Linked DNA regions of Microbispora sp. ZYX-F-249. The protein of the gene in region 1 binds, or shares a complex with, the protein of each later gene. Links are inferred from orthologs where the notes say so. Each region holds a gene or a part of one and is shown in the gene's direction. Other genes may lie near its edges. The genes, in order: secA and secY.

The links.
Region 2: the proteins of secA (region 1) and secY are in contact, whole or in part, in a crystal structure (PDB 3DIN), measured with the Thermotoga maritima proteins. The link is inferred for Microbispora sp. ZYX-F-249 from one-to-one orthologs. Residues at the interface, in WP_004082002.1 of Thermotoga maritima: Glu261, Ala262, Arg263, Lys300, Ala301, Arg302, Thr303, Ile304, Ile305, Leu323, Tyr324, Asp325, Pro326, Val329, Ser330, Tyr333, Ile336, Lys340, Phe345, Val349, Glu363, Phe364, Tyr374, Ser375, Gly376, Gly377, Glu393, Ile395, Thr482, Ser483; in WP_004081795.1 of Thermotoga maritima: Glu108, Gly109, Glu110, Glu111, Ala236, Glu237, Arg238, Arg239, Ile240, Thr241, Ile242, Gln243, Tyr244, Ala245, Arg246, Arg247, Val248, Thr249, Gly250, Arg251, Arg252, Val253, Tyr254, Gly256, Ala257, Ser258, Thr259, Tyr260, Leu261, Pro262.

The regions. Positions count from the first base shown.
Region 1 is NZ_JBDJAW010000052.1:17,501-27,137, forward strand. The notes cover bases 3,849-7,187. They hold secA (preprotein translocase subunit SecA), read left to right. Parts: upstream 3,849-4,185; coding sequence 4,186-6,987; downstream 6,988-7,187. Other genes in these bases: AAH991_RS35795 (HGxxPAAW family protein), read right to left, coding at 3,849-3,966; AAH991_RS35805 (Rv3235 family protein), read right to left, coding at 7,053-7,187. In the rest of the region: hpf (ribosome hibernation-promoting factor, HPF/YfiA family), read left to right, coding at 389-1,057; AAH991_RS35780 (response regulator), read left to right, coding at 1,219-1,923; AAH991_RS35785 (hypothetical protein), read right to left, coding at 1,916-2,347; AAH991_RS35790 (winged helix-turn-helix domain-containing protein), read right to left, coding at 2,371-3,624; more of AAH991_RS35795, read right to left, coding at 3,694-3,848; more of AAH991_RS35805, read right to left, coding at 7,188-7,505; AAH991_RS35810 (PTS transporter subunit EIIC), read right to left, coding at 7,768-9,102; AAH991_RS35815 (GntR family transcriptional regulator), read right to left, coding at 9,131-9,637. UniProt on the Escherichia coli protein: Required for protein export, interacts with the SecYEG preprotein conducting channel.
Region 2 is NZ_JBDJAW010000006.1:271,422-280,586, reverse strand. The notes cover bases 5,938-8,804. They hold secY (preprotein translocase subunit SecY), read left to right. Parts: upstream 5,938-6,650; coding sequence 6,651-7,958; downstream 7,959-8,804. Other genes in these bases: map (type I methionyl aminopeptidase), read left to right, coding at 8,699-8,804; AAH991_RS10825 (adenylate kinase), read left to right, coding at 7,958-8,611; rplO (50S ribosomal protein L15), read left to right, coding at 6,014-6,469; rpmD (50S ribosomal protein L30), read left to right, coding at 5,938-6,011. In the rest of the region: rplV (50S ribosomal protein L22), read left to right, coding at 1-263; rpsC (30S ribosomal protein S3), read left to right, coding at 263-1,111; rplP (50S ribosomal protein L16), read left to right, coding at 1,114-1,533; rpmC (50S ribosomal protein L29), read left to right, coding at 1,533-1,769; rpsQ (30S ribosomal protein S17), read left to right, coding at 1,762-2,049; rplN (50S ribosomal protein L14), read left to right, coding at 2,240-2,608; rplX (50S ribosomal protein L24), read left to right, coding at 2,617-2,916; rplE (50S ribosomal protein L5), read left to right, coding at 2,916-3,485; AAH991_RS10865 (type Z 30S ribosomal protein S14), read left to right, coding at 3,488-3,673; rpsH (30S ribosomal protein S8), read left to right, coding at 3,784-4,182; rplF (50S ribosomal protein L6), read left to right, coding at 4,201-4,743; rplR (50S ribosomal protein L18), read left to right, coding at 4,746-5,129; rpsE (30S ribosomal protein S5), read left to right, coding at 5,194-5,826; more of rpmD, read left to right, coding at 5,829-5,937; more of map, read left to right, coding at 8,805-9,165. UniProt on the Escherichia coli protein: The central subunit of the protein translocation channel SecYEG. Consists of two halves formed by TMs 1-5 and 6-10.

The DNA.
Region 1 (9,637 bases):
CGGCAACCGGGATCACGCAAAGTGATCGTTTAGCCGATCTCCTGGCTGACATTCGAGGCGGTAGCGACTAGCGTTCAGACATGGCACCCGTTCGGGTCCGTGGTTGCGCCGGGCCGACTCCATCGCGGAGTCCGGCCTGGTTAGCCGATGCCAGCCGCAGGCGAAACGGCCCACGTAAGGCGACTCTTGGTCGACCGATCACGGTGCGGCTTAGAGGTAAGTCCTGCCCTCCCGGGGGTCCAGATGTCCCCCGTCAGAGGAGAAGGGTAGTAGTGGCGAGTGAGCTGCGAATCTCTCAGCAGGCGGATGTGGGGACGAAGACCAGGTCGGCCGGACGGGTGTCCAAGGAGCGCGTGCACCACCGTCGATGTGCGAAGGGGGGCTTTGCGTGGAAATCATCGTCAAGGGACGGCACACCACTGTAGGTGACCGGTTCCGCGATCAAGTGACGTCCAAGCTGGCCAGGATCCAGAAGCTCAACAACAAGCTCATCCAGATCGACGTAGAGGTCTCGAAAGAGCCCAATCACCGGCAGAGCGGGCAACGTGAACGGGTGGAGCTGACGATCCACTCGCGGGGCCCCGCCATCCGCGCCGAGGCCTGTGCGGACGACCGGTTCTCGGCGCTGGACATCGCCATCGGCAAGCTGGAGGAGCGGCTGAGGCGCCTCGCCGACCGCCGCAAGATCCACCATGGGAAGAACTATCCTCGCTCGGTCGCCTCGTACACCGCGGTGGCGGACGTCCAGGGGGAGATCCAGACCCTCCGGGAGGAACCGGAGCCGACGCCGGTCGCAGAGATCCCGGCGGAGACCGCCGCGGAGCGGGGCGCGACGTCCGAGCCCATCGTGCCCATCGAGATGGACGGCGAAGGACCGCTGATCGTCCGCGAGAAGTTCCACAAGGCCGACCCCATGACGATCGACCAGGCGCTCCTGGAGATGGAGCTGGTGGGTCACGACTTCTACCTCTTCCGCGACAAGGAAGGGGGCCAGCCGAGCGTCGTCTACCGCCGGCGCGGCTATGACTACGGAGTCCTCAGGCTCGTCGAGAGCTAGCTTCCGCGAGGCGCCCCGGCCCGGACATCTGGGCCGGGGCTCCGCACATCCGGGCAGAAACCGGGCGGAGAGGGACGGACGGGCGCGACAAGATCCCTAACCACCCTGGCACCCGTGTAATGATGGCGATCCAGCGTCCTTGGCCCCCGCAAGGAGGTTCCGTGACCCGACCCGACGAGGCGGCCCGAGCAGCCGGTCGAAGCGAGCCGATCCGTGTGCTGATCGTGGACGATCACGCGCTGATCCGCCGCAGTCTGGAGCTCGCGCTGGCCGCGGAGGCGGACATCGAGGTGGTAGGCGAGGCGAACGACGGCCAGGAGGCCGTCGAACTCGCGGACCGGTTGATGCCGGACGTGGTCCTGATGGACGTCCGCATGCCGAGGCTGGACGGCATCGGGGCGACCCGGAAGATCAAGGAGTCGGTGCCGAGCACCCGGATCATCATGCTGACGGTCAGCGACGAGGAGGAGGACCTCTTCGAGGCGATCAAGGCGGGTGCCACCGGATACCTGCTCAAGGACGTCCAGATCGACGAGGTGCCCGACGCCGTGCGCGGCGTCCACGAGGGTCAGTCGCTCATCAACCCCGCCATGGCGGCCAAGTTGATCAGCGAGTTCGCGAACATGAGCCGCAAGGAGGCCGAGCGGCCGCCCCAGCTCCCGGTTCCCCGCCTGACCGAACGGGAGATGGAGGTCCTGCGCCTCGTCGCGAAGGGCATGAACAACCGCGAGATCGCCAAGGACCTGTTCATCTCCGAGAACACGGTGAAGAACCACGTCCGCAACATCCTGGAGAAGCTCCAGCTCCACTCGCGCATGGAGGCCGTGGTCTACGCGGTGCGCGAGCGGCTGCTGGAGATCACCTGAGCGGGGTGAGGGCGCCGGGCCGTGCCCGCACGAGCCGGACGCCGCTGAGCCGGACCACCGCGCACGCGACCACGAGCACCAGGAGCGCGGTGAACCAGATGCCCTCCAGCCAGTCCCAGGTCTCCAGCGGGCGGGCGCCGGCCACCGAGGGGTAGTAGGCGAACGGCGCCTGCGCGACCACCACGGCGGACAGCGCTCCGTTGACCCACCACGACCAGCGGCGGTCGCCGAGCAGGGTGAGGGCGAGGGCGACCCCGGCCCCGTAGACGACCACGGCGTTCACGCCGAAGTCGTCGACCGCGAGGCCGGTGCCCCGGGTGGCCCGGTAGATCTGGAAGGCGATGGAGGCGGCGTAGGCCGCGAGCGCGATGCCGCACGCGAGCCGGTGCAGGGGGAGCGGGGTGACCGCGTCGTCTGTCGTCATGCGTCCACTGTCGGAACACGTCCTTAGGGGACACTTGGCGACTGCTTGGCCGGCGCCCGCTCGGGACCGCGGGCCACGGCGGCGCGCAACGGAGCCTCCAGGTCCGGGGCGGTGACCCGCTCCACCCGCACGTCGCTGCAGCCGACCCAGCTCGCGGCCTCCCAGAGGGCGTCGCTCATCGCCTCCACGGCCCGGCTGCGGCCGCCGCCCGGCTCGAAGCCGACCTGCCGGGCGACCAGTGTGGCGCCCTCGCGGGCCGGGTCGACCCGGCCGATGATGCGCCCGCCCGCGAGCACCGGCATCGCGAAGTAGCCGTGCACCCGCTTGTCCTTCGGGACGTACGCCTCCAGGCGGTGGTTGAGGCCGAAGACCCGTTCCGCCCGCGCCCGCTCCCAGATGAGCGAGTCGAACGGCGACAGCGGCGTGGTGCGGTGCCGCCCGCGCGGCTCGCCGTCCAGCGCCGCGGGATCGGCCCAGGCGTTCGGCCCGCCCGCGTCCGCGCCGCGCCGGCCCGGCCAGCCCGACACGCGTACGGGCACGAGGCCGGCCGCGCCGCTCAGCAGCGCCTCGTCGAGCATGGCGGCGTGCCCGCCCTTGACGCGGGTGAAGTCGACCAGGTCCGCCCTGGTCGCCACGCCGAGCGACCGACCCGCGATCGCGGTCAGCCGGGTCACGCACTCCTCGTCGGACAGGTCCTGCGCGAGCAGGTCCGCGGGGACCGCGCGCTCGGCCAGCTCGTAGACGCGCCGCCAGCCGACGCGGCGGGTGCAGACGACCTCGCCGATGTCGAGCAGGAACTCAATCGCGATCTTGGTGTCCGACCAGTCCCACCACGGGCCCCCGTTCTTGGCGCCGCCGATGTCGGCCGTGGTCAGCGGGCCGTCCGTGCGCACCTGCTCCAGGACCTTGTCGACGACGGGAGGCACCTCGTGCCAGCGGAACCGCCGCTCCCGGTAGGCCCGGCGGCGGAAGGCGTACAGCGGCCACTGCTCGATGGGCAGGACGCAGGCGGCGTGGCACCAGTACTCGAAGGCCCGGGCGGGGTCGTCCCAGTAGGCCCGCTCGACCGCGGGGCGCCCGACCGCCCCGAGGCGCGCGTACGCGACGAGCTCGTGGGAGCGGGCGAGGACGGAGATGGTGTCGAGCTGAACGGCGCCGACGCGCCGCAGCATGGCGGAGACACCGCCGCCGCGGGCCGCGGCGCCGAGGAAACCCTGGGCCCGGAGGATGATCCTTCGGGCCTCGTCAGCGGTGAGATCGGCGGTCAGGTCGGTCACAGCCACAGATGCTAGACGCCGTGACCGACAAAACTCTTACGGTGGTTCGGATTCGGGTCCGGAGCGACCTCAGGAGGTGATGGACCGGTGCTCGAACGGCGAGTGGTGCTCCTGGACCGGAACCTCTCTGGGGGCGTCCACGATCACGTCCGAGAAGATGTCGAACGCGAGCGCGAGGAGGCCGCCGACGGCGCAGATGCCCACGCCGATCCAGACGAAGAGCCAGTTCGGGCCGAGGGTCAGCGCCACGCCCCCGAACGTGAAGCCGATGAGGATGATGGAGACGGCGAGCCAAGATTTGGCGCTACCCGCGTGGCTGCCCTGGTGTCCGCTCTGTGCCATACCCCGTTTTCTACCTGATGGCAGAGGTGGTCGGAACATCGGGGGATCCTTGGGCGCGGTTTTCCCCTTATGAGTTACGCGATTGTGCCGCGGCGCTCCGTCGATTGCAGGTGGGTGTGTCTGGTACTGGAACCGCCTACGATGGCTAGCGGGGAAGTATGTCTCGTCCTCACACCCCGGTGATCGGCCGGGGTAGACCTGCGAGGAGCTTTACTAAAAGTGCCAGCCATTCTCGACAAGATCCTTCGCGCCGGCGAAGGCAAGACTCTGCGGAAGCTCAAGCGCATCGCCGAGCAGGTCAACTCCATCGAAGAGGACTTCACGAGCCTGTCCGACGCCGAGCTCCGCGCGCTGACCGCCGAGTACAAGCAGCGCCACGCCGAGGGCGAGTCCCTCGACGACCTGCTGCCGGAGGCGTTCGCGACCGTCCGCGAGGCCGCTCGCCGGGTCCTCGGGCAGCGCCACTTCGACGTGCAGCTCATGGGTGGCGCCAACCTGCACATGGGCAACATCTCCGAGATGCGCACCGGTGAGGGCAAGACCCTCACCTGTACCCTTCCCGCGTACCTGAACGCCATCTCCGGCAAGGGCGTCCACGTCGTCACGGTCAACGACTACCTGGCCAAGCGCGACGCCGAGACCATGGGCCGGGTCCACCGCTTCCTCGGCCTGGAGGTCGGCGTCATCCTGGCGAACATGTCGCCGGAGGAGCGCCGCAAGCAGTACAACGCCGACATCACGTACGGCACGAACAACGAGTTCGGCTTCGACTACCTCCGCGACAACATGGCGTGGTCCAAGGAGGAGTGCGTCCAGCGCGGCCACAACTTCGCCATCGTGGACGAGGTCGACTCGATCCTGATCGACGAGGCCAGGACTCCGCTCATCATCTCCGGCCCGGGTGAGCAGTCGGGCAAGTGGTATCAGGAGTTCGCCAAGATCGTGCCGCGGCTGCGGCGCGGCACCGAGGGCAAGGACGGCGAGGAGAGCACCGGCGACTACGTCGTCGACGAGAAGAAGCGCACCGTCGGCATCCTCGAGGCGGGCGTGGAGAAGGTCGAGGACTGGCTCGGCATCGACAACCTCTACAAGCCCGAGCACACCCACCTCGTGCAGTTCCTCAACAACGCGCTCAAGGCCAAGGAACTGTTCAAGAAGGACAAGGACTACATCGTCGTCGACGGCGAGGTCCTGATCGTCGACGAGTTCACCGGGCGCGTCCTGCACGGCCGCCGCTACAACGAGGGCATGCACCAGGCCATCGAGGCCAAGGAAGGCGTGAAGATCAAGGACGAGAACCAGACTCTCGCCACGATCACCCTCCAGAACTACTTCCGCCTCTACGAGAAGCTCGCCGGCATGACCGGTACGGCCGCCACCGAGGCCAACGAGTTCCACCAGACCTACAAGCTGGGCGTCGTCCCGATCCCGACGAACCGGCCGATGGTCCGCAAGGACCAGCCCGACGTCGTCTACAAGACCGAGGACGCCAAGTTCCAGGCGTGCGTCGAGGACATCAAGGCGCGCTACGAGAAGGGCCAGCCGGTCCTCGTCGGCACCACCAGCGTCGAGAAGTCCGAGAAGCTGTCGCGGATGCTCAAGCGCCAGGGCGTGCCCCATGAGGTGCTGAACGCGAAGAACCACGCCCGTGAGGCCGCGATCGTCGCCGAGGCGGGCCGTAAGGGCGCGGTCACCGTGGCGACCAACATGGCCGGTCGAGGCACCGACATCATGCTCGGCGGCAACCCCGAGTTCCGCGCCGACCTCGAGCTTCAGCAGCGCGGCCTGTCGCCCTCCGAGACTCCGGAGGAGTACGAGAAGGCCTGGCCCGAGGCGCTGGAGAAGGCGAAGGAGGCCGTCAAGGCCGAGCACGAGGAGGTCACCGAGGCCGGCGGCCTCTACGTGCTGGGCACCGAGCGGCACGAGTCGCGGCGCATCGACAACCAGCTCCGCGGTCGTTCCGGCCGTCAGGGCGACCCCGGCGAGTCGCGCTTCTACCTCTCGCTCGAGGACGACCTCATGCGGCTGTTCAACTCGGCCCGGGTCGAGATGATCATGACGCGGCTCAACATCCCGGACGACGTGCCGATCGAGTCGGGGATGGTGTCCAAGGCCATCGCCTCCGCGCAGCACCAGGTCGAGCAGCAGAACTTCGAGATCCGCAAGAACGTCCTGAAGTACGACGAGGTGATGAACCGCCAGCGCACGGTCATCTACGCCGAGCGGCGGCGGGTGCTGGAGGGCGCCGACCTGCACGAGCAGGTCCGCACCTTCGTCACCGACGTCATCGACGACTACGTCAAGGGCGCCACCGCGGAGGGCTTCGCCGAGGAGTGGGACCTCGAGAAGCTGTGGAAGGCGTTCGGCCAGCTCTACCCGATCTCCTTCACCGTCGACGAGCTCATCGAGCGGATCGGCGGCGACCGGGAGGAGCTGACGGCGGAACTCATGGCCGAAAAGGTCAAGGAGGACGCGCTCGCGGCCTACGACCGCCGCGAGGAGCAACTCGGCTCCGAGGCGATGCGCGAGCTGGAGCGCCGGGTCATCCTCTCCGTGCTCGACCGCAAGTGGCGCGAGCACCTCTACGAGATGGACTACCTCCAGGAGGGCATCGGCATGCGCGCCTATGCCCAGAAGGACCCGCTGATCGAGTACCAGCGCGAGGGCTACGAGATGTTCTCCGCGATGCTCGACGGCATCAAGGAGGAGTCGGTCGGCTACCTGTTCAACCTCGAGGTCGAGGTGCAGGCCAACCCGATCGTCGAGGAGAACGCCGAGGACGACACGACGCTCTCCGAGACCGGTTCGATCATCGCCCGGGCGCTGCGGCAGCCGTCGCGGCCGACGGAGATGGTCTACAGCGCGCCGGGCGAGAGCGGCGACGTGGAGGTCAGCCGGGTGCGGTCGACCCCCGAGCAGCGCGCCGCCTACGGCGACACCGAGCGCAACGCGCCCTGCCCCTGCGGGTCGGGCAAGAAGTACAAGCGCTGCCACGGTGACCCGCGCAACCAGCAGGCGTGACCTGACCTGAGAACGGACCCCGCCGGGCCTGCCCGGCGGGGTCCTTCGCGTCATGGGGGTCCCGGTCACGCGGTCTCGAACTCGGTGACCAGCCACTGCACGCCCTGGCGCTCCAGCCGTACGGCGAGCACGTGGCTGCGCGGCCCGCAGTGGACGAGCAGGCACATCTCGATCGCGCCGTCGCGGGGGCGCTGCACATGGGGAAGCCCCGTCAGCGGCGGCCGCTCGGCGTCGATCATCTTCCCGGCCCGGACCAGTTCGCGGTAGGCCCGCTCGGTGAGCCGCCCGGCGACCGTCTCCGGGGGCCTGCGGCCCGCCAGGACTTCCGCGAGTGCCTGGCCGAGCCCCCGCAGGCGGCGCTCGTCCGTTGGCGTGCCCGTACGGCGCGGGACCGGGGCCAGGGCGAGCGCGCCGTACGTGCCGGGGCGCGTGATGCGGCCGCCGCCGTCGCGTTCGTCGTACGGCGGGTCGGCCGGGGGGACGGACGCGAGCCGTGGCAGGGGGACGGGCTTGGGCATCGGGACTCCGCTCTCGTGCGCCGTGAACCTGACGCCTAATAGAGGTTGCGGTCATCCCTCCTGATACGGGACACGCCAACTTTGCCGAATGGCGGGCCTTTGTGCCGCCGTTCGTCCGGGAAATCCCCTCGGGTTGGCGTGATCCCTTTGGATTCGCGCATGGTCCGATCGGTGATTAACGGCATCCGCAACCGCGGGAAACACAACAGGGGCGCCCGGGATCACCGGGCGCCCCTGTCTCCCTGAGAGGGGACGTGACGCGTCAGGCGCGGGCTCGCGCCGTCTCGGCGCTCTCCCCGGAGTCCACGTCGGGCTCGGGTTCGCGGCCGGGCGTCATGATGTTCAGCTTCTTGATGAGGAAGCTGAAGATCACGTAGTAGAGGACGAAGTAGACGACGCCGATCAGCATGATCAGCAGGAAGTTGTGCGTGTTGTCCTTGGACGCGTTGAGGCCGGCGTCGATCAGGCCCGCGGAGAACCCGAAGCCGAGCCGTCCGTCCAGAGCGGCGACCACGGCCATCGAGACGCCGGTGAGCAGCGCGTGCACCCCGAACAGGATCGGGGCCACGAAGATGAACGCGAACTCGATCGGCTCGGTGATGCCGGTGACGAAGGAGATCAGGGCAGAGGAGAGCATGATGCCGCCGACCGTGGCGCGGCGGTGCGGCGGGGCGGCCCGCCACATGGCGATCGCGGCGGCCGGCAGGCCGAACATCATGACCGGGAAGAAGCCCGCCATGAAGGCTCCGGCGCCGTCCTGACCGGCGAAGTAGCAGTTCAGGTCGCCCGCGGCCTGGGTCGCGCCGACGGTGCACTCCGGCACGGTGAACCAGACGATCGAGTTGACGAAGTGGTGCAGACCGAAGGGGATGAGGCCCCGGTTCACGATCCCGTAGATGCCCGCACCGAGCGTCGAGTGAGTGGCGAGCCAGTCGCCGAAGTTGCTCAGGCCCTGCCCGATGGGCGGCCAGATCAGGCCGAAGATCACACCGAGGATGAGCCCGGCGAGCGCGGTGAGGATCGGCACGAAACGGCGGCCGCCGAAGAAGGCCAGGTAGGCGGGCAGCTTCGTCCGATAGAAGCGCTGCCACAGGATGGCCGTGACGATTCCCATGAGGATGCCGCCGAGCACTCCGGTCGGGTTGGCCGACGCGAGGTTGAGCGCTTCGGCCGGCTTGCCGTCCGCTCCCACGACGGTCTGCGCCACCTTCGTGTGCACCGCCGAGTCCGCGGAGGCGTCGAAGAACATCAGGTGGGTGACCCGGTCCCAGACGAGGTAGCCGACCACGGCCGCCAGGGCGGTCGAGCCGTCGGCGCGCCGGGCGAAACCGATCGCGACACCGACCGCGAACAGCAGCGGCAGCGCGTCGAACAGGGCGCCGCCGGCGTTGGCGATGACATGAGCGATCTTGTCGAGAGCGGCGTTGTCCGTGCGGCCGAGGAGGTCGTCCTGGCCGATCCGGAGCAGGATCGCCGCGGCGGGCAGCGCCGCGATCGGGAGCATCAGCGAGCGGCCGATACGGGACAGCGCGGTCATCACCGCGTTCTGGTTCGAGGGTGCCGCGGGCAGGCCCGCGTCGGCGGAGGTGGAACTCATCGGGTGTTCCTCCAGGGTGGGGGGACTACTAGAGGCGTCTGGCCGGGGCTCCGAGGAGCGTCCGGAGCTGGTAGCGGTCGGCGCGATAGGTGGAGACGCCGAGTTCGGCGCAGACCCCGCCGGCGAAGGACCGGCGCTGCAGCAGCAGCACGGCCCCGCCCCGGGGCAGTTTGAGCAGGTCGGCGTCGCTCGGATCGGCGACGCCGCCGTCGATGGTCAGCTCCCCGGCGTCCATGACGAGTCCGTAGCGCGACTCGAGCAGGGAGTACAGGGATCGTCCGGTCAGGTCGTAGGTGTCGAGATCGGGCGCGAGCGCGACCGGGATGTGGGCGCGCTCGATGCTCAGCGGTTCCCCGTCCGCCGTGCGCAGCCGCTCGATGAAGTGGACGGCGTCTCCCGGCTGGATGCCGAGCTGCCGCGCGAGGTGGGCACTGGCCCGGACCACCCGCCGGTCCAGGTCACGGGAGCCCGGCTCCATGCCGCGCGCCCGCATGTCGTCGGTGAAGGAGGTGAGTTGAAGCGCCAGCTCGATTTT
Region 2 (9,165 bases), on another replicon or contig:
AGGCGCAGGCCGTGCTGCAGTTCGCTCCCCAGGCGGCGAGCGAGACCGTTTACAAGGTGCTCTCGAGCGCGATCGCGAACGCTGAGCACAACTTCAAGCTCGACCGGGACACGCTCTTCGTGAGCCGGGCGTGGGTCGACGAGGGCCCGACGCTCAAGCGCTTCCGCCCGCGTGCCCAGGGTCGTGCCTATCGGATCAACAAGCGGACGAGCCACATCACCGTGATCGTGGAGTCCCGCGAGCCGAAGGGAAGGACCCGCTAGTGGGCCAGAAGGTTAACCCGCACGGGTTCCGCCTCGGCATCACGACCGACTTCAAGAGCCGGTGGTACGCCGACAAGCTGTACAAGTCGTACGTCGCCGAGGACGTGGCGATCCGTCGCATGCTGCAGAAGGGCATGGAGCGGGCCGGCATCTCCAAGGTCGAGATCGAGCGTACGACCGACCGCGTCCAGGTCGACATCCACACCGCCCGGCCGGGCATCGTCATCGGCCGTCGCGGCGCCGAGGCCGACCGCATCCGCGGCGACCTGGAGAAGCTGACCAAGAAGCAGGTCCAGCTGAACATCCTCGAGGTGAAGAACCCCGAGATCGACGCGCAGCTCGTCGCGCAGGGCGTGGCCGAGCAGCTGTCCAGCCGCGTCTCGTTCCGCCGGGCCATGCGCAAGGCCATGCAGTCCGCCATGAAGAGCGGGGCCAAGGGCATCCGTGTCCAGTGCTCCGGCCGTCTCGGCGGCGCCGAGATGTCCCGCTCGGAGTTCTACCGCGAGGGCCGCGTGCCCCTGCACACGCTCCGGGCCGACGTGGACTTCGGCTTCTACGAGGCCCGCACCACCTTCGGCCGCATCGGCGTGAAGGTGTGGATCTACAAGGGCGAGGCCCCGACCAGCCGCTCCGAGCGGGAGGCGGCCGCGGCCGGTGCCCGCGCGAGCCAGCGTCGTGAGCGTGACGACCGTCGCGGTGGTGCGGGCGAGCGTCCGCGTCGCGGTGGCGGCGACCGTCCGCGTCGCGGCGGTGCCGGCCGTACCGACCGTGCACCCAGGACCGAGGCGGCCGCGCAGGCCGCCCCCGAGAGCGGCCCGGCGGAGCAGCCGGGTGCTGAAGGGAGCTGACCATGCTGATCCCGCGCAGGGTCAAGCACCGCAAGCAGCACCGGCCCGACCGCAGCGGCGCCGCCAAGGGCGGCACCCGGGTCGTCTTCGGCGAGTTCGGCATTCAGGCGCTTGAGCACTCCTACGTGACCAACCGCCAGATCGAGGCCGCACGTATCGCCATGACCCGGCACATCCGCCGTGGCGGCAAGGTGTGGATCAACATCTTCCCGGACCGTCCCCTGACGAAGAAGCCGGCCGAGACCCGCATGGGTTCCGGTAAGGGCTCTCCGGAGTGGTGGATCGCCAATGTCAAGCCCGGCCGTGTCATGTTCGAGCTGTCCGGTGTCGCCGAGCCCGTGGCCCGCGAGGCCATGCGGCGCGCGATGCACAAGCTCCCCATGAAGTGCCGTTTCGTCAAGCGTGAAGTGGGTGAGGCGTGATGGCTAAGGGTCTGACCGCCGCGGAGCTGCGAGTCGAGGACCAGGAGGTCCTGGTCCAGAAGCTGAAGGAAGCCAAGGAGGAGCTGTTCAACCTCCGCTTCCAGGCGGCGACCGGGCAGCTGGAGAGCCACGGGCGGCTGCGCGCCGTCCGCCGCGAGATCGCCCGCATCTACACCGTGATGCGCGAGCGCGAGCTCGGGATCGTCACGGTCGAGAAGGAGCCGAGCGATGTCTGAAGCAACCGAGACCCCGACCACCGAGACGCAGCGGAACTACCGCAAGACCCGTGAGGGCCTGGTCGTCAGCGACAAGATGGACAAGACCGTCGTCGTCGCCGTCGAGGACCGCGTCAAGCACCCGCTGTACGGCAAGGTCATCCGCCGTACGACGAAGTACAAGGCCCACGACGAGCAGAACTCCTGCGGCGTCGGCGACCGCGTCCTCCTGATGGAGACCCGGCCGCTGTCGGCCACCAAGCGGTGGCGAGTCGTCGAGATCCTCGAGAAGGCCAAGTAACCTCACATAGACGCGCCTCGTGGGGGGTGGGAGACCCGCCCCCCACTACGGTGTCCAAGGGGCGGGGCCGGCTGTCGGCCCCGTCCGCCAGCGGTGGCGGTCGTACGGCTGTCGCCGAGGGAAAAAGACCACATCAGTTCGGCCAGGCTCACCACGAGGGTGAGAACCGGCACGACACACAGGAGTAGACGTGATCCAGCAGGAGTCGCGGCTCAAGGTCGCCGACAACACGGGTGCGAAGGAAATCCTTTGCATCCGCGTGCTCGGCGGCTCGGGTCGGCGCTACGCGGGAATCGGCGACATCATCGTGGGCACGGTGAAGGACGCCATTCCCGGCGGGGGCGTTAAGAAAGGCGACGTTGTCAAGGCTGTCGTGGTGCGCACCGTGAAGGAGCGCCGCCGCCCCGACGGCTCCTACATCCGCTTCGACGAGAACGCCGCGGTCATCATCAAGGACAGCGGTGACCCCCGGGGCACCCGCATCTTCGGCCCGGTCGGCCGTGAACTGCGCGACAAGAAGTTCATGCGCATCATCTCGCTCGCGCCGGAGGTGCTGTGATGCCGAAGCTGCACGTGAAGAAGGGCGACCTCGTCCAGGTCATCGCCGGCAAGGACAAGGGCGCCAAGGGCCGGATCATCGCCGCCTACCCGCGCGAGGAGCGCGTGGTGGTCGAGGGCGTCAACATGATCAAGAAGCACTCCAAGGTCACCAACCAGGGACCGCGCGGCGCCAAGGAAGGCGGCGTGCAGACCATGGAGGCTCCCATCCACGTGAGCAACGTCAAGAAGCTCAAGGATGACGAGAAGAAGCCCGAGAAGAAGGCCGCCGCGAAGGGCGACGCCGAGGCGACGGGTGAGGACAACTGATGACCGCGACCACTGAAGAGCGGACCGTTCCGCGCCTCAAGCAGCGCTACCGCGAGGAGATCATCGCGAAGCTGCGCGAGGAGTTCGGCATCGAGAACATCATGCAGGTGCCCACGATCACCAAGATCAAGGTGAACATGGGCGTCGGCGAGGCCGCTCGCGACTCGAAGCTCATCGAGGGCGCCGTGCGCGACCTCACCGCCATCACCGGCCAGAAGCCGGCCGTCGCCCGCGCCCGCAAGTCCATCGCGCAGTTCAAGCTGCGCGAGGGCATGCCGATCGGCGCGCACGTGACGCTGCGCGGCGACCGCATGTGGGAGTTCCTCGACCGCCTGCTGTCCCTGGCGCTGCCGCGTATCCGGGACTTCCGCGGCCTGTCGCCGAAGCAGTTCGACGGCAACGGCAACTACACCTTCGGCCTCACCGAGCAGGTCATGTTCCACGAGGTGGACCAGGACAAGGTCGACCGGCAGCGGGGCATGGACATCACGGTCGTGACCACCGCGAAGAACGACGAGCAGGGCCGGGCGCTGCTGAAGCTCCTCGGTTTCCCCTTCAAGGAGGCCTGATCATGGCGAAGACGTCGCTGAAGGTCAAGGCAGCGCGCAAGCAGAAGTTCGAGGTCCGGGCGTACACTCGTTGCTCCCGCTGCGGCCGTCCCCGCGCTGTCTACCGCAAGTTCGGGCTGTGCCGCGTGTGCTTCCGCGAGATGGCGCACCGGGGCGAGCTGCCCGGCATCACCAAGTCGAGCTGGTAAGCCCCGCGGGCCAGCCGCAAAGAAGTCATATCAACCGGGCGCTGACCACAGCGCCCACGACCACACCGAAGGTCCCATCGGGGAAACCGCGGTGAGGAAGGCCACCGGCCATGACGATGACCGACCCGATCGCAGACATGCTGACGCGTCTGCGTAACGCGAACTCGGCCTATCACGACACCGTGAGCATGCCTTACTCGAAGATCAAGGCGCACATCGCGGAGATCCTCCAGCAGGAGGGCTACATCCAGGGCTGGAGCGTCGAGGACGCGAAGGTTGGCAAGAACCTCGTGATGGAGCTGAAGTTCGGCCCCAGCCGCGAGCGCTCCATCGCGGGCCTGCGCCGGGTGTCGAAGCCCGGTCTGCGGGTCTATGCAAAGAAGGACAACCTGCCCCGCGTTCTGGGCGGTCTGGGCGTCGCGATCATCTCGACGTCCGGCGGTCTCATGACGGACCGGCAGGCGACCAAGCGTGGAGTGGGCGGGGAAGTCCTCGCCTACGTCTGGTAACGAGGGGAGGAACTCAGCATGTCGCGAATCGGACGGCTGCCCATCCCCGTACCGGCGGGTGTCGACATCACGATCGACGGCCGGGAAGTCCAGGTCAAGGGGCCCAAGGGCACGCTCACTCACACGGTCGCCGAGCCCATCGAGGTCTCGCGTGGCGAGGACGGCACCATCGCCGTCACCCGCCCGAACGACGAGAACCGGGTTCGTGCGCTGCACGGCCTGTCGCGCACGCTCATCGCCAACATGGTGGCGGGTGTCACGCAGGGCTACACGAAGACGCTGGAGATCGTCGGCGTCGGTTACCGCGTCGCGGCCAAGGGCCCGACGCAGCTGGAGTTCTCGCTTGGCTTCAGCCACCCGGTGATCGTCGACGCGCCCGACGGCGTCTCCTTCCGCGTCGAGAAGCCGACCCTGTTCCACGTGGACGGCATCGACAAGCAGAAGGTCGGCGAGGTCGCCGCGAACATCAGGAAGCTGCGCAAGCCGGACCCGTACAAGGGCAAGGGCGTGCGCTACCAGGGCGAGGTTGTCCGCCGCAAGGTCGGAAAGGCTGGTAAGTAGCCATGGCTGGAAAGACTGCGTTCGGCAAGCACACGGCCGCCCGCACGGTCTCCCGGGCCCGCCGGCACAACCGCGTCCGCAAGAACGTGTTCGGCACGGCCGAGCGTCCGCGTCTGGTCGTCAACCGGTCCACGCGTCACCTGTTCGTGCAGATCGTCGACGACACCCAGGGCCACACGCTGGTGAGCGCCTCCACCATGGACGCCTCCCTGCGCGGCGCCGAGGGTGACAAGACCGAGAAGGCGAAGAAGGTCGGCGAGCTTCTCGCTCAGCGGGCCAAGACCGCCGGGATCACCGCTGTCGTGTTCGACCGCGGTGGTAACCGCTACGCGGGGCGGATCGCCGCTCTCGCGGACAGCGCCCGTGAAGGCGGGCTGGAGTTCTGATGGCTCCGGTCCGAGGGTCGCGCCTCATGACCCGTCCCAAGAGCAACGAGAAGAGGAACCACTGATGGCTGCAGCTCCGCGTCGCGGTGCCGGCGGCGGTGGCGAGCGGCGTGACCGTCGTGATGACCGCCGCGGTGGCGCCGCAGACAAGGGCGTCTCGTACATCGAGCGCGTCGTAAAGATCAACCGAGTGGCCAAGGTCGTCCAGGGCGGCCGGCGCTTCAGCTTCACCGCGCTGGTCATCGTCGGCGACGGCAACGGCCTCGTCGGGGTCGGCTACGGCAAGGCCAAGGAGGTGCCCGCGGCGATCGCCAAGGGCGTCGAGGAGGCCAAGAAGCACTTCTTCAAGGTCCCGCGCATCCAGGGCACCATCCCGCACCCGGTGCAGGGTGAGGACGCCGCCGGCGTCGTCCTCCTGCGTCCGGCCTCGCCCGGTACGGGCGTCATCGCGGGTGGCCCGGTCCGCGCGGTCCTGGAGTGCGCCGGGATCCACGACGTGCTGTCCAAGTCGCTCGGCTCGGACAACCCGATCAACATCGTGCACGCCACCGTGGCGGCTCTGAAGGGCCTCAGCCGGCCCGAGGAGATCGCCGCCCGGCGTGGCCTGCCGATCGAGGACGTCGCTCCCAAGGCCATGCTGAAGGCTCGCGCCGAGGGCCTGGCCGAGGCCGCGGCCGCCGCGAAGGCGGTGAGCTAGCAATGGCTCGCCTGAAGATCACCCAGACCCGGTCCAAGATCGGCGGCCAGCAGAACCAGCGTGACTCGCTGCGTTCGCTGGGCCTGAAGCGAATCGGCGACGTGGTCGTCAAGGAGGACCGTCCCGAGATCCGGGGGATGGTCGCCAAGGTGTCGCACCTCGTCGAGGTTGAGGAGGTCGACTAGTCATGACCGAGAACGCTCCGCTCAAGATCCACGACCTCCGTCCGGCCCCCGGCTCCAACAAGGCCAAGACCCGCAAGGGCCGTGGCGAGGGCTCCAAGGGCAAGACGGCCGGCCGTGGCACCAAGGGCACCCGGGCCCGTACGGCAGTCATGCCGGGCTTTGAAGGCGGCCAGGTTCCGCTCCAGCGGCGGCTGCCGAAGCTGAAGGGCTTCTCCAACGCCCTGTTCAAGACGACCTACCAGGTCGTCAACCTGGACAGGCTCGGGGAGCTGTTCCCCCAGGGCGGCGACGTCACGCTCGACGACCTGGTGGCCAAGGGTGCGGTCCGCAAGAACCAGCCCGTTAAGGTGCTGGGCACCGGCGAGATCTCCGTGGCGGTGAACGTGCAGGCGCACGCCTTCTCCGCCAGCGCGAAGGAGAAGATCGCCGCGGCCGGTGGCTCGGTTTCCGAGCTGTAGGCATGACGCTGCACGAGGCGCGGAGGTTCACTATGAGCCTCCGCGCCCGTAGTGCGTTAGAGTTCGCCTGGCACGGGGCTCCATCCGTGCCCGACCAAGCACTCTGGCAGGAAGACATGTCGATGGACGCCTTGCGGGCCATCGCCGACCGTTACCGCGTCACTGGCGCGCAGGAGGGACCGTGCTGACCGCGATTACCCGGGCGTTCCGTACGCCGGACCTGCGCAATAAGCTGCTCTTCACACTGGGCATCATCGTGCTGTTCCGGCTTGGCTCGGTGCTTCCCACGCCGGGCGTCAACGCCCAGAACGTGGCCCTGTGTCTGGAGCAGGCCCAGGCGGGCGACTCCGGCAACATCTACGGGATGGTGCAGCTGTTCAGCGGCGGCGCCCTGTTGAAACTTTCAGTGTTCGCACTCGGCATCATGCCGTACATCACCGCGAGCATCATCCTGCAGCTGCTGACGGTGGTGATCCCCAGGCTGGAAGCCCTCAAGAAGGAGGGCCAGTCGGGGACGGCGAAGATCACGCAGTACACACGTTATCTGACCATCGGACTGGCGGTGCTGCAGTCGACGGCGTTCGTCGCACTGGCGCGCAGCGGCCAGCTGTTCCCCAACTGTAACGAGCAGATCCTGCTGAGCCAGGAGGTCTTCCCCCTGGTGACCATGGTCATCACGATGACCGCGGGTACGGCTGTGATCATGTGGCTGGGCGAGCTCGTCACCGACCGCGGCGTCGGCAACGGCATGTCGATCCTGATCTTCACCCAGGTCATCGCGGTGTTCCCGTCCGAGCTGGTGAACATCTTCCGGCAGAGCCCGTTCAAGTTCGTCATCGTCATGATCGTCGGAATCGTGATGATCGGCGTCGTCGTCTTCATCGAGCAGGCGCAGCGCCGCATCCCGGTGCAGTACGCCAAGCGGATGGTCGGCCGCCGGATGTACGGCGGCACCTCGACCTACATCCCGCTCAAGGTGAACCAGGCGGGCATCATCCCGGTCATCTTCGCCTCGTCGCTGCTGTACCTGCCCCAGCTCCTGGTGACGCTGTTCGGCAACAGCCAGAAGCCCAACGTGGTGATCGACTGGCTGGCGCGGAACCTGGTTCAGGGCGACAGCGCGGTCTACATGGCCGTGTTCTTCGCGATGATCGTCTTCTTCACGTACTTCTATGTGTCCATCACTTTCAACCCCCCTGAAGTGGCCGACAACATGAAGAAGTACGGTGGGTTCATTCCGGGCATCCGCCCGGGCCGGCCGACCGCTGAGTACCTGAGCTACGTGCTCAACAGGCTCACGGCCACAGGCGCTCCGTATCTGGGCTTCATCTCGCTGATCCCGATCATCGCGCTTGGGGCGGTCGGGGCGAGCCAGAACTTCCCGTTCGGAGGGACCAGCATTCTGATCATGGTTGGTGTTGGTCTGGACACGGTCAAGCAGATCGAGAGCCAGCTTCAGCAGCGCAACTACGAGGGCTTCCTGAGATAGTGCGCGTCGTCCTGGTTGGGCCCCCCGGAGCGGGTAAGGGGACGCAGGCCCAGTTCATCGCATCGCACCTGTCGATCCCGAAAATCTCGACGGGCGACATCTTCCGTGCCAACGTGTCCGGCGGTACGGAGCTCGGCAAACTTGCCAAGGAGTACATGGACCGCGGTGATCTCGTCCCCGACGAGGTGACCGTGGCCATGGTCCGCGACCGGTTGTCGGAGGACGACGCGCAGGAGGGCTTCCTCCTGGACGGCTTTCCCCGCAACGTGCCCCAGGCCGAGGTCCTCAAGAAGATGCTGGCCGAGTTCGGCACGGGGCTCGACGTGGTCCTCAACCTGGTCGTCGAGGACGACGAGGTCGTACGCCGGCTCGCGGGGCGGCGTACGTGCCGTTCCTGCGGCAAGGTGTGGCATGTGCTGTTCGACCCGCCCGCGGTGGAGGGCGTCTGCGACGCCTGCGGCGGGGAGCTCTTCCAGCGGGACGACGATCGCGAGGAGACCATCAGGCGGCGCCTGGAGGTCTACCAGGAGCAGACGTCGCCGCTCATCTCGTTCTACGCCGACGAGGGCATCCTGCAGGGGGTCGACGCGACCGGGCCGGTCGAGGAGATCACCCAGCGGGCGATGTCGGCGCTGCGACGGTTCGCCGACTGAACCATTACCGCGGCCGGGAACGCCACTCCACTCCATGGGGTGGCGTTCAGGCTTATATGGGACAATTTCGGCAGGGGGTGTGACTACGTGTTCAAGAAGAACCGGCACGGAATTCAGATCAAGAGCGCGGAGCAACTGGAGAAGATGCGGGCGGCCGGCCTGGTCGTCGGCCGGACGCTGGAGTTGCTCCGGACGTCGGTCCGGCCCGGGATGACGCCGCTCGACCTCGACGCCATCGCCGAGGAGGCGATCCGGAGCGAGGGCGCGATCCCGTCGTTCAAGGGTTACCAGGGCTTCCCCGCCACGATCTGCGCTTCCGTGAACGACGAGGTCGTCCACGGCATCCCCACCGACCGCCGCGCGCTGCGCGAGGGCGACATCATCTCCATCGACTGCGGCGCGATCCTCGACGGGTGGCACGGAGACTCGGCGATCACCGTGGGGATCGGGGAGGTGGACCCCAAGCTGACCGAGCTCATGCGGGTGACCGAGGAGGCCATGTGGTGGGGCATCGCGGCCCTGCGGGTCGGCGGGCACCTGAGCGACATCGGCCA